Regions from separate parts of the Brevibacillus sp. genome, predicted to be linked through region 2. Evidence: riboswitches for the same ligand, from Rfam matches in the RefSeq annotation. Region 2 holds a riboswitch; the other holds the start of a gene.
What was found. A riboswitch is a leader RNA that binds a small molecule or an ion and turns the genes downstream of it on or off. The one in region 2 is predicted to bind glycine.

Region 1: it holds a riboswitch for glycine, as region 2 does, so the genes downstream of both, DEP07_RS01565 (amino acid permease) here and DEP07_RS27710 (iron-sulfur cluster biosynthesis family protein) in region 2, are expected to answer to the same signal.

Annotation. Positions count from the first base shown of each region.
Region 1 covers NZ_DOTK01000006.1:9,010-17,978, forward strand. The annotation lists gene DEP07_RS01550 (response regulator) at 1-691, opposite strand, end outside; gene DEP07_RS01555 (hypothetical protein) at 816-1,154, shown strand; gene DEP07_RS01560 (sigma-54 interaction domain-containing protein) at 1,175-2,776, shown strand; gene DEP07_RS01565 (amino acid permease) at 2,878-4,251, opposite strand; glycine riboswitch at 4,590-4,648, opposite strand; glycine riboswitch at 4,652-4,751, opposite strand; gene DEP07_RS01570 (iron-containing alcohol dehydrogenase) at 5,157-6,302, shown strand; gene DEP07_RS01575 (hypothetical protein) at 6,317-7,699, shown strand; gene DEP07_RS01580 (NAD-dependent succinate-semialdehyde dehydrogenase) at 7,696-8,969, shown strand, end outside.
Region 2 covers NZ_DOTK01000096.1:22,472-26,187, forward strand. The annotation lists gene lpdA (dihydrolipoyl dehydrogenase) at 1-1,412, opposite strand, end outside; gene DEP07_RS27710 (iron-sulfur cluster biosynthesis family protein) at 1,543-1,881, opposite strand; glycine riboswitch at 2,111-2,215, opposite strand; gene DEP07_RS27715 (VOC family protein) at 2,405-2,821, opposite strand.

The DNA of each region.
Region 1 (8,969 bases), on a different contig from region 2:
TGACAAGCTCCGGATTCGGATGGTACATGATCGTTCCGTCTTTGGAAACCAGGATGGCGTAGCCCGATTCCCCGATCGGGTACGTGCCGAGCATTTGCGGAATGTCGTCGAGCAAAATATCGATGGCGACGAAGCCCAGCAGCCTTTCGTTTTCCTCAATCTTCATGGTGCCGCTGGTCACCATTTTTTTCGTGAGATAATCGGCGTACGGCTCGGAAAAAACGACGTCATTGGAACGGACGGCGTCTGGATACCAGGGGCGTTTGGTGAGCGACCAGTCTTTTCCTGAGAGCGTGTCGGTGTTGCCGATCGTGAAGTTGCCCGCATTGCTGGAAACCCATACAAGGCCCAGGTTGTGGTCCAGCCGCTGGATGCCGTCCAATGCGGTCGCTACGTCCAAGTAATGCGGGCTGGTGAAGGCATGCTCTCGCGTCTGCACGGTTTGCAGGTAGCGCAAGATTGCCTGGTTGGTGCTCATTTGCCTGATCAGCAACGCTTTTTGCGCAAAGAAAGCGTCCATCCGTTCGGCCAGAGCCTGGCTTTGCAGGGTCAGCTTGTTCTCAATCTCGACTTTCATGATCCGGTTGGTTTGGGAGCGCATGATGTAGCCGGACAGGGAGAAGGCGACCACGATGATCAGGAGGATGAGAATGGTCAGTTTTCGGGCATGGCTGACGTGAAAAGTTTTCATGAACGACCTCGCAATCTGTGATGTAGGTTGTTTTCATTTTACAACACAAATCTCAAAATCTTCCGGAAAAAGCGCGGCTTGCTCCCGATTCATCTAGTAAAATAGAGAGGAAGGGGTGACAGTCATGTACACCGTATGGAAAGTGAAATACTTGAAAATATCTTCCTACCTCAAACTATGTGTGGGAGCCGGTTTTTCACTGGGTCTCTTGATCGGACTTGTTCAACTGCTTTTTCTGTTTTTGATGCGTGCCACAGAGGGACATTCAGGAGCAAGCGGCATGTGGGACAGCTTGCTTGCCGGCCTGGCGAATGCGGCAGGCACTGTCATCGTCTATACTTTTGGCGCCGCGGTTATCAGTCTTATTTCTTATTTTCCTTTTATGGCTTTTCTCAAACGCAAGCAAGGAATAAAGATCGAAGGAATATTGGAACCATTTGAAGAGAGCGAGATCAGGTCATGACATCCGGGAGAGAATCGCACATGCATCCATTGCGTCCAACGATGACGGTCGAGGAAGCCGTCGCCCATTTTACGCCAGACCGGAACGAAGTGCAGGAAGTATACAGTGAAGAAGACGAATTTATCGGCTATTTGACGGTAGAAGCGATCGCCCATGCGATTCATCGCGGGGAATTGACGCGGCCGATTGTCGAGTACGTGGTGCCGGAAGTGAGCTTGCCGGATCGAAAGCGGCAGGCAAGCTCGCAGGCGCAGCTTCACGCTTTTTTCGAGAGTCCGATTTGCCAAATCGTGTTTAATGCGCTGTATGACGGCGTGTACATTACAGACGGAGCAGGCATTACTTTGTTCATCAACCAGGCGTACCAGCGCATTACCGGGATTCGCGAAGAAGAGGTCATCGGCAAGCATATGGGCGATTTGATCAAGCAAGGCATGATCTCCGTGTCCGCTTCGCTGGAGACGATCCGCACGCGAAGGCCCGTGACGCTGATCCAGACGATACGCAACAGCCGCAAAATCATCGTTTCCGCGACGCCTGTGCTGTCGTCCGCAGGCGAGATTTTATACATCATCAGCAGTGTCCGGGACATCACCGAGCTGATTCGCTTGAAGCACGAGCTGGATAGTCAAAAGCTGCTGCAAAGCGATGTGCCCCCTGCCGATCAGATGGGGCTGGAAGATGTTGTGCTCGGGCCAGCGACGCGCTCGCTTTTCCGCCTGGCTGACAAAGTCGCCAAGACAGATGCAAAAATTTTGTTGCAGGGCGAGACGGGTGTAGGGAAAAGCATGATTGCGAAATACATCCACGCCAGGAGCAGTCGAGCCAACGAAATTTTTATGGAGTTGAACTGCGCGGCAATCCCGGGCCATCTGGTGGAGGCTGAGCTGTTTGGCTACGAGCCGGGTGCGTTTACGGGAGCGCTCAAGCAAGGCAAGGTCGGCATTTTGGAAAGCGCCCATCGCGGTACGCTTTTTCTCGACGAGATTGGCGATTTGCCGCTGGAGCTGCAAGTCAAGCTGTTGAAGGTCGTGGAGGAAAGCAAATTCATGCGCGTCGGCTCCACGCAAGTGCGACATGTAGATGTGCGGATCATCACGGCGACTCATCGGGATTTGGCTACGCTGGTGCGGGAAGGGTTGTTCCGCGAGGATTTGTACTATCGGCTGAACATCGTCACTTTCGAGGTTCCACCGCTGCGGCAGCGCCGGGAAGAGATTGTCCCGCTGCTTGAGTCCTATCTGGAAAAATTCAACGAAAAGTACAACGAGCAAAAAACGATGACGCTGGAGTGTTACGAGTGGCTGACCAACTACAGTTGGCCGGGGAACATCCGGGAGCTGGCGAACCTGGTCGAGCGGCTGGTTGTCACGACTTTTCACAACACGATTGACGTGGGAGATTTGCCCGGCTTTTTGCAACAGGTGTTTCCGCAAGCGGAGCCGACGTCGTTGCGCGATGCGGTGGCACGACTGGAGCGCAGCATGATCAGCCAAGCGATCCAGACGCACCGGACGACCAGACTGGCAGCAGAAGCGCTTGGGATCAGCCAAAGTGCGCTCGTCCAGAAGATGAAAAAGTGGCAGCTGCACATCGGCAGCGAACCGGAGTTGAACGAATAGGAAAACATCCCGCGAGCGCCTGACGCCATCGCGGGATGTTTGTTTTACTCATGCAGCCACATTCGTTCATGAATGTGGTTTTTGGTTGTGTCGCTTACCGCTTACGAGTTTTCGGCAATTTTGACCTGATCGACTTTCGCTTTGCGCAGCTTGTAAATCACCACGAGCATGATGAACCAGACAGGTGTGATGAACAAGGCAACGCGCGTGTCTTCAGCAAGTGCGAGCACGACGAGAATGAACGCGAGAAAAGCGAGAATCAAGTAATTGGCAAACGGATAGAGCGGCATTTTGAATTTGTTTTGCGCTGCCAGCTCTGGTCTTGTCTTGCGGTATTTCAGGTGGCAAATGACCGTAATGCCCCAGATGAACAGGAAGCAAACCGTCGAGACACTCGTGATCAGCGTGAAGACGCCTTCTGGCATGATGTAGTTCAATACAACGGCGATGAGAATGACGACGGTAGAGAAGAACAGGGCATTGGCAGGAACTTGGCGAGTCGTGAGCTTGGTCATGGCCGCAGGCGCGTTTTGTTCTCTGCCCAAAGAGTAGACCATTCGGCTTGTACTGAAGACGGCGCTGTTACATGCCGAAGCGGCGGAGGTCAGTACGACAAAGTTGACGATTCCCGCAGCGGCAGCAATTCCGATTGCGGCAAACACTTGCACGAACGGGCTTTCTGTCGGAACGATCGCACTCCATGGGTAGATGCTCATAATCACGATCAGCGCACCGACGTAGAACAGCAAGACGCGGATCGGAATGTTGTTGATCGCTTTTGGAATGACGCGCTCAGGATTTTCTGTCTCTCCGGCAGTCAGCCCGACCAGCTCAATGCCGACGAACGCGAAGACGACCATCTGGAACGAAAGTAAGAAGCCGTTGATTCCGTTCGGGAACATCCCGCCATGGCTCCACAAGTTCGTGAAGCTGGAAGCGCCGGAGTTGGTAGAGAAGCCTTTGACGATCATGACGATACCGACGACGATCAAGGCGAGAATCGCGATGACTTTTACCAGCGCGAACCAAAACTCCATTTCTCCGAACAGCTTCACGGTTGCCAAGTTCATGAAAAGTAAAATTACGAGGGCAATCAACCCCGGCATCCATTGCGGCACTCCCGGAAACCAATACTGTGTGTACAAGCCGACAGCCGTCAAATCGGCCATGGCAATCGAAATCCAGCAAAACCAATACGTCCAGCCTGTGACGAACGCAGCCATGTTTCCGAGGTAGTCTTTTACGAAGTCGACGAAGGAATGATAGTTCAGGTTGCTCAGGAGAAGTTCACCGAGCGAGCGCATGATCAAAAAGCAAATAATCCCAGTAATCAGGTACGCAAACAAAATGGATGGCCCGGCGAGGTGAATGGATTTTCCCGCACCCAGAAATAGTCCGGTACCAATGGCTCCACCGATTGCGATGAGTTGAACGTGTCTGTTTTTCAGACCTCTCGCCAATTTTTGTTGTTCCATGTGATCCCCCTCTTTCTCTCTGTCTGATTCTGCACAGTTACTTGGAAAGACAACTACTTGCTCGACGACTTTTTCTTCACAAAAGTTTATGGTTCTTTATAATTCTCATAGTAACATAGCTGTACAGAATAAATACATCATTAAGTTACTTCCAACGGAAAAAACGCTTACATTTTTCAGTGAGTCCTTATTTTTTGCTGTTTGCTTCCGGTTGCTCCCTCCTTGTTTGCCCGAGTGGGGATGTGGCTGTTCCCCTGAAAGCGCAGCGATTTCTAGCAGCAATCCTATTTTTCGCCAATAAAAAAAGGAACGGGAAAAATAGGCTGGTTCCTATTTTCCTCTGTCCTTTTACCTGAGAGTGTTTAACTCCTTTGGTGGCCAATGGCTCTCTCCAGAGATGCGTCCCATTGCGGTCCTTTTACCTGAGAGATTTGTCCTGGGGGTCAGGATTTGCTCCTTCGGTGCTAAACGGTAAGTTTAGTCTCTCCCACAATATTCATCCGCGATAGATATTCGCATGCGTTCTTTTGATAGTAAATTATTCCAAATAGCTTGTCAAACGAAAATTGCCAATTGACAGACTATTTTAAGCATAAAACATTTTTGACCGATTGAAGTCCAACAAACAAGGGAGATGGCAAGAATCAACAACAATTTGATTCGAAAACAAATCAATATGATGTATTTTGATTTGAAACATGATCGGTGATCGGATGAAAACGGTTGCTTTTTGTTCCGGGCAAAGCGAGAGTGAAAAATGTGACGAACATGTGAGAAAAGGTGGTTTCGCGAGCGGAAATCTACCATTTCGCCGGAAGCAAACGAGGTTGAGTGCAGCGAATTTTAAGGCTTTGGCACGGGAGTTGCTTTTAAGTGGCAGCACAGAGAAGGGAGAGAGTGACAACATGAACATTTCTACATTTGCTGCTGCGAACAAGCTGGTCACAGGCCGCGATTCGCTGGCATTGCTTGCAGAGGAAGTCGCCCGGCTGGGGGTGCAGCGTCCGCTGATCGTCACCGACCATATTTTGATTCAGGCCGGGGTGGTAGCGCAAGTCGAGGAGCTTTTGCCGATGAAGGCAGGCATCTTCCCGGACGTCAATCCGGAGCCGGAAATCGAAATCGTCGACCTGTGTGTCAGCATGATTCGCGCAGGAAGCTACGACGGGCTGATTGCGGTCGGCGGAGGAAGCGCGATCGACATTGCGAAAGCGGCTGCGGTCATGGCGACTAATGAGGGCAGCATCGAACAGTATTTTGGCACGAATCTGGTCAAGCAGCCGGGCTTGCCGCTGATCGCGATTCCGACCACAGCGGGAACAGGCTCGGAAGTGACCAATATCTCGATTTTGTCTGATACGAAGGAGCAAGTAAAAAAAGGAATTGTAAGCCCTTACTTGCTGCCGGATGTGGCTATCGTCTCGCCGATGATGACGCTGACGTGCCCGCCGAGTGTTACCGCTGCGAGCGGCGTGGATGCGTTGGTGCATGCAGTGGAAGCTTATATTTCCAAGTTTGCCTCCCCAGTCACGGACGCGCTGGCGATTGGCGCGATGAAGCTGATCGCCGTTCACCTGCCAAAAGCGTACGCGGCCCCGGACAACATCGAATCGCGCGAAGCCATGATTACAGCCGCGTTGATGGCGGGTCTTGCCTTCGGAAATGCAGGGGTAGGAGCTGTACATGCCCTGGCTTACCCGCTCGGCGGACGCTTCCACATGGCGCACGGCGTCAGCAACTCGCTGCTTTTGCCTTACGTGATGCGCACGAACAAGATCGCCTGCCTGGAAAAGTTGGGAGACATCGCCCAGGCGCTCGGAGAAAATACAACTGGCCTGAGCCTGGATGAAGCGGCGGAAAAAGCGATCGAAGCGATGACGCGTCTGTGCCGTTACGTGGAAATTCCCCAGTCGTTGCGCGAGTTCAACATCCCTGAGACAGCGCTTGCCGAGATGGCGGAAGAAGCGATGAAGCAGACCCGGCTTTTGAAAAACAATCCCCGCACCTTGCGGAAAAAAGACATAGAAGATATATATCGCGCAGCTTACTAAGAGGGGGATATCACATGAAGTGGAAGCAACGCAAAGATGGTGCAGAGACTCCGTATATTCCGGCTGGCCCGTTCAAAATTCGCCTGCCGTTCGTGCATTATCGTTTTGAATGGCCTGATTACTTGCAAGGATTGCTGATGTGCGCCGTCGATCTCGGCGCCATCACGTTGCTTGCCGATCACCTTGGCATGCCGTTTGAGGTCGGCTTGGCTGTCGTCATTTTAAATGGCTTCTTGTATTTGCTGCACCACTTGCTGGGCGATCCGGTCATTCCGGGCTGGATTACCCCTGCGATTCCGTTGATCGTGCTGTTTGTCGGGCAATTTCCCGAAGGGCCGGATCGGGTGTACGCCCTGATTGCCTTCCAGTTGACGCTCGGGCTGCTATCGATTATTTTGGGCGTCACCGGGCTTGCCAAACGGGTAGTCAACTTCGTGCCGAACGCGATCAAATCAGGCATTATCCTCGGCGCGGGGATTGGCGCGATCACCTCGATTTTTGAAAAAGGCGGGAAGTTCGACCTGTTCCCGTACACGATTGCGATTTGTATCGGTTTCTGCTTTTATCTCGTATTTTCCAAGCATTTTGAAGGATTGAAGCAAAAAGGCAAGCTGTGGGCGCTGCTCGGCAATTTGGGGATTTTGCCTGCGATTTTGTTGGCGGTATTCGTAGCGCCGATCTTCGGGGAAGCGAAGTGGCCGGACATTCAGTGGGGATTCAGCCAACCGGACTTCGCCACGCTCTGGTCGCAGTATACGGTTTTCGGCTTGGGGCTGCCGGCGCTGTCCTTTTTCATCACGGCGCTTCCTGCGGTGTTCGCGACTTACCTTGTCGTCTTTGGCGATGTGCTGAAAACGAAAGCGCTGTTATCCGAATCTGACCAGGTGCGTCTCGATGAAAAAGTCGACTACAATCCTGACCGGGCGCACATGATTTTTGGCGGACGCAACATGCTGATGAGCCTGATCGGACCAGATATTACGATGTGCGGCCCGATGTGGGCAGCGATGCAGGTCGTGGTCGTGGAGCGGTTCAAAAAAGGCAAGCAGGCGATGAACTCCTTTTTCGGGGGCGCAGGCTCTTTCCGCTGGGGAACGAATACAGGTCTGCTGCTGTTGCCGATCGTCAGCCTCGTTCAGCCGATTCTCGGTGTTGCAGTGGCATTGACCTTGCTCGTGCAAGGCTACGTCAGCGTGCGAATTGGCGTGATGCAGGCGCGCAGCCAGCGCGATTTGGGGATCGCCGGAGTCGTCGGAGCCATTCTGGTGATCAAAGGCGCAGCGATGGCTTTTGGCGCGGGAATTTTGCTGTGCGTTTTATTATATGGAAAAGATTGGTTGCGCGGAGAAAAAGAGAAATTGTTTACAGCCAATGAACAGGAGGAAAAAGCGGCGTGAAGCAACAAGAGTGGAACAAAGGGATTTACGTGAATGGAACATGGCTGACACTTGACAAGCGCATGATCGTGCAAAATCCGGCGACGCTCGCGACGATTGGCAGTGTGCCGGACGCAGGTGCGGAAGAAGCGAAGCAGGCAGTCGATGCCGCGCAAGCCGCTTTTGCAAGCTGGTCGAAAACGACGGCTTACGAGCGGGCCACTCTTCTGGAGCGCTGGCATCAGGCCATTGAAGCCAGACTCGATGAAATCGCCTACGTGATGACGATGGAGCAGGGCAAGCCGCTTGCAGAAGCGCGGGGCGAGGTGCAGTATGCCAACAGCTACATCAAATGGTACGCGGAAGAAGCGAAGCGGATTTACGGGGAGACGATCCCGTCGTCTGCCGTCTCCAAACGGATCATCGTCCAGAAGCAGCCTGTCGGTGTCGTGGCTGCGGTTACTCCGTGGAACTTTCCGGCGGCAATGATCGCGCGCAAGCTCGCTCCGGCGCTTGCCGCAGGCTGCACGGCCGTAGCCAAGCCAGCGGAACAGACGCCGTTGACGGCGCTGTTGCTGGCGGAATGCGCCGAGGAGGCTGGCATCCCCGCAGGTGTGATCAACATCGTCACTACTTCGCGGGCGGGAGAAGTGGTCGACGTCTGGATGGAAGATTCTCGCGTGAAAAAGCTGACGTTTACCGGATCGACGCCTGTGGGCAAGCTCTTGATGAAAAAAGCGGCGGACACCGTGAAAAAGCTGTCTCTGGAGCTGGGCGGTTTGGCGCCGTTTATCGTGGCAGAAGATGCGAATCTCGAAGCGGCTGTCAAAGGCTTGATCCAGTCCAAATTCCGAAACGCCGGGCAAACGTGCATTTGCGCCAACCGGATTTACGTGCACGAGGCTGTGAAAGAACCATTTTTGCAAAGGCTGACAGAAGCGGTCGCTGCGCTGCGCGTAGGTGTCGGCACAGAGGACCATGTCGAGATCGGCCCGCTGATTGATGACAGAGCGGTCAAAAAAGTCCGGCAGCAGGTAGACGACGCTATCTCCAAAGGGGCTGTGCTGCATGGCAATCCGGAGCTGGAAGGTGCGGTCGGCTATTTCTTGAAGCCTGTGGTGCTCTCGGAGGTCACAGACGAAATGCTCTGCATGCAAGAGGAGACGTTCGGGCCGATTGCTCCTGTCAGCACGTACTCCGACGACGCGGACGTCATCAGACGCGCGAATGCGACACCGTACGGACTGGCGGCTTACGTTTTCACCCAGTCGTTGACGCGGGCATTCATGTT
Region 2 (3,716 bases):
TATTTGTTCAGTTGATGAATGCCGTGCCCGAGCGCTCCTTCTGCCGCTTCCATGATGATTTCCCCCAGGCTCGGATGGGCGTGGATCGTCTCGGCAATATCTGTCAGCGTGTGCCCTTTTTCAATCGCCAGGGCAACCTCGCCGATCAGATTGGACGCTTCCGGCCCGATAATCTGCGCTCCCAGCAGCAGCCCCGTCTCCTTGTCGCCCACGAGCTTCACGAAGCCTTCCCCGACGTTCAGAGACAGTGCCCGCCCATTCGCGGCATAAGGGAACTTGCCAACTGCCACCTCGTGTCCGCGCTCTTTGGCTTCCGACTCGGTCAGTCCCACGCTGGCAATCTCCGGATCGGAGAACACGACAGCGGGAATCTTTTTGTCGGTGAGCTTGCTGTCTTTGCCAGCGATGGCTTCCGCCGCGATTTTGCCTTCGTACGACGCTTTGTGGGCAAGAGCCGGGCCTTCCACCAGATCGCCGATCGCATACAGGTGCGGAACGCTCGTTTGGCATTGCTGATCGATCTGGATGAAGCCGCGCTCTGTCAACTTGACAGCGAGCTTTTCCAATCCCAGCCCCTCGATGTTCGGCCGTCTGCCAACCGTAACGAGCACATAGTCGGCGGTCGCCTGACGCTCTTCGCCTTTTGCCGCATAGGTGACGCTGACCTGTTCGGCTGTTTGTTCCGCCCCTTTGGCCAGCGCTTCGGTGTGCACTTCCACGCCGAGCTTTTTCAGCTTCCTCGCCACCAGACGCGACAGTTCTTTTTCAAAGCCAGGCAAAATCGAGTCCGAGCCTTCCAAAATCGTCACCTTCGTGCCCAGCTTGGCAAATGTCTGCCCCAGCTCGATCCCGATATACCCGCCGCCAATGACCAGCAAGCTTTTCGGCAATTCTTCAAGCGCCAGCAGTTCTGTCGAGGAAAGAATGCGGCCCTGGAATGGAAAGGCTTTCAATTCGATCGGACGCGAGCCTGTCGCGAGAATCGCTTGCTGGAATTGCACCTGTATGCAGTCGTCGCCATTTTTCACCTCAACCAGCTGCTCGCCGACAAGCCGCGCTTCCCCGCTGATTCTTTTGATCTTGTTGCCTTTGAGCAGCGAGCTTACGCCTCCGGTCAATTTGTCGACCACGCTGCGCTTCCATGCCTGAACCTTGGCGAAATCGACGCTCACTTCTGCTGCCTGCAAGCCGATGCTCGCGGATTGCGTCATCGCTTCGTATTGATGCGCCGCCGAGATCAGCGCCTTGGAAGGAATGCAGCCGCGGTTCAAACATACGCCGCCGACCGTGTCTTTTTCCACAATCGCGACCTGCTTGCCGAGCTGAGCCGCCCGGATCGCGGCTACGTAGCCCCCCGGCCCCGCTCCGATCACGAGGACATCCACCTGCTCTACTGTTCCGTTCGTTGTCATTTGTTCTCTCCACCTGTTTTTCTTTTTCTGTGTAAGGCGTCTCCCGCGGTTTTACCCCGCAGGAAGAGGCGCCTGCGCCTGCTTGCAGTCGGCCAACTGCTGCTCGTGGCTGTTCTGCCTGTTTCCGTTGTCAACCGCGACGAACAGCGAGCCGATCCGCAAAAGCTTCTTCCGGGCTGGACAAGGCGAAGCCCAGGAAAGGGTCGTAGTCCAGGGTAAGCACATCCCCGAGATGCCGTTTGGTCAACCGATCCATGCAGACCGGAATCCCGTTTTCGTACACGAGCGTGTCGTTTTTGCGCAGCTCATCTACTCCGAGCTGGACAAAAAATCCGCAACCGCAGTCGCCGGAGATCACCACGTCAATCCTGAGCGCGGTATCCTGCGGAAAATTCAGTTTTTTCAGCTCTGCTTGAGCCGCTTTCTTGATCGTAAGCTCCATTTTCGTGATCGCCTGCTCCTTTCCCATCGCGCCACCTTTCACTCGTATCCGTTTCGTTTGGCCGAAATGCAAGCGTCTGCGCCCGCTTTTGTGCAACTCGACGCGACGTTTCATTCAGCAAAAAAGGACAGAGGAAAGATAGAGTGACGAATACTCTACCTTTCCTCTGTCCTTTTTACCTGAGAGTTTAACTTCGGCAATCAATCGGTTCCGAAGTATTCCCCTTGGGTGGCTTGTGCAGCGCTCTCCAGAGGTGCGTCCGATTGTAGTATCTGGTACCTGAGAGATTAATCCCAAGGGTTTTATGGGACTTGCTCCTTCGGTGCTAAACGCGTCGTTTAGTCTCTCCTACAATCATCATCCGCCGCTATTCACTTGTTGGCTAACATTGACATTAGTAAATCACACTCCTTCTGCCGATGTCAATTCTGAAAAAAATTATTATTCAGGTAAACTTATTCGATTTGCGGCGGGCCGCCATGACGACTGGCATCGCGAACAGGCCAAAAGCGGTAACGCCTGCTTTTGGCCTGTTGATCCACCCTATTTTTTACTGTTGCGAAATCGCAGCCTCATCCATGTACACGTATTCCCACAAATGTCCGTCCAGATCGATAAAGCTCCAGCTGTACATGAAGCCGTGGTCTACCGGGTCTTTAGCCGGCTTGGCCCCTGCTTCGTGCGCTTTGTTTACGATCTCGTCGACTTGCTCCCGGCTCTCGGCTGACAGCGCCACGATGACTTCTGTACTCTGGGCCGTATCCGTCACGGGCTTGTTCGTGAACGATTGGAAAAACTCCTCCACCAAGAGCATCGCGTAAATATTTTCGCCAATCACCAGGCAAGCGGCATTTTGATCCGTAAATTGCGGGTTGAACTCATAGCCCAGCGCTGTAAAAAAATCAATTGACTTGTTCAAATCTTTCACGGGCAAATTGACAAAAATTTGTTTTGATTGCAGTGCCATTGCGTATCCCTCTTTTCGATAAGTGTTGTGATTGATTAAATCGTATCATCTTTTGAGGTACAGTGCTTCTTATGGATTGCTATCTGTGATTATTTTCGGATAAATCCTGCCAATACACTCTCTACTGCATCTTTACTTTCGTATTCTCCTACTCCACCGTTTATTGGTGAAGATCTTATCGCTTTAAAATAATTTATCTTTAATTAAAGGTCCAACAATATAATTTAGATTCCATAAATGTAGGAAGTACAAAATACACAACAGCAAGAGATGGAAGTAAACGCGATCAAGGTGTTTACATGTTTAATCCTCACGATTATCAAATAGGCTTTGGTTCATATGCTGCTGTCTACGTAACTAAAAAGGCAAACAAAATGTAGTGTAGTGCTTAGCCAATAATCCGTAACGATTTTGTACAGTAATCTTTCTCGATTTTTCTTGAATTTCAACTCATTTTCTTCGTTTTTAAGCACTGACAGGAGGGTATAAAAATGAGCCCCTTTTAATGTAAGCAGAAAATAAAGTATTAGACTTGGATGTCTCTATTCCATGCGGTTTTTCGAATGGCCAAACCATATTAGACTGACACAAGAAATTGAAATAGCGACAGTCAAGGACGAGAAAATAAAGTCCTAAACTGTCGCTATTTCATTGAATTCCCTCGGTACGTATATGAGGTACTTCATGATGAGTGTAAATTGCATAGTAAAAGTGCTTAATTTTGCAGCAATTACTTATGCAGGTTAATGTAACTGGGTTTGACATGGAGAGGTGGGTATGATAGGCTTGTCGGCCGTTACGAAGCCTTTGGCATCGCCCTTCGCAAGCAATCATACCCATAGAGGCTCCATGTCAAACTTATGCACAAAAGTTACTTCTCGCTGCATATTATTAA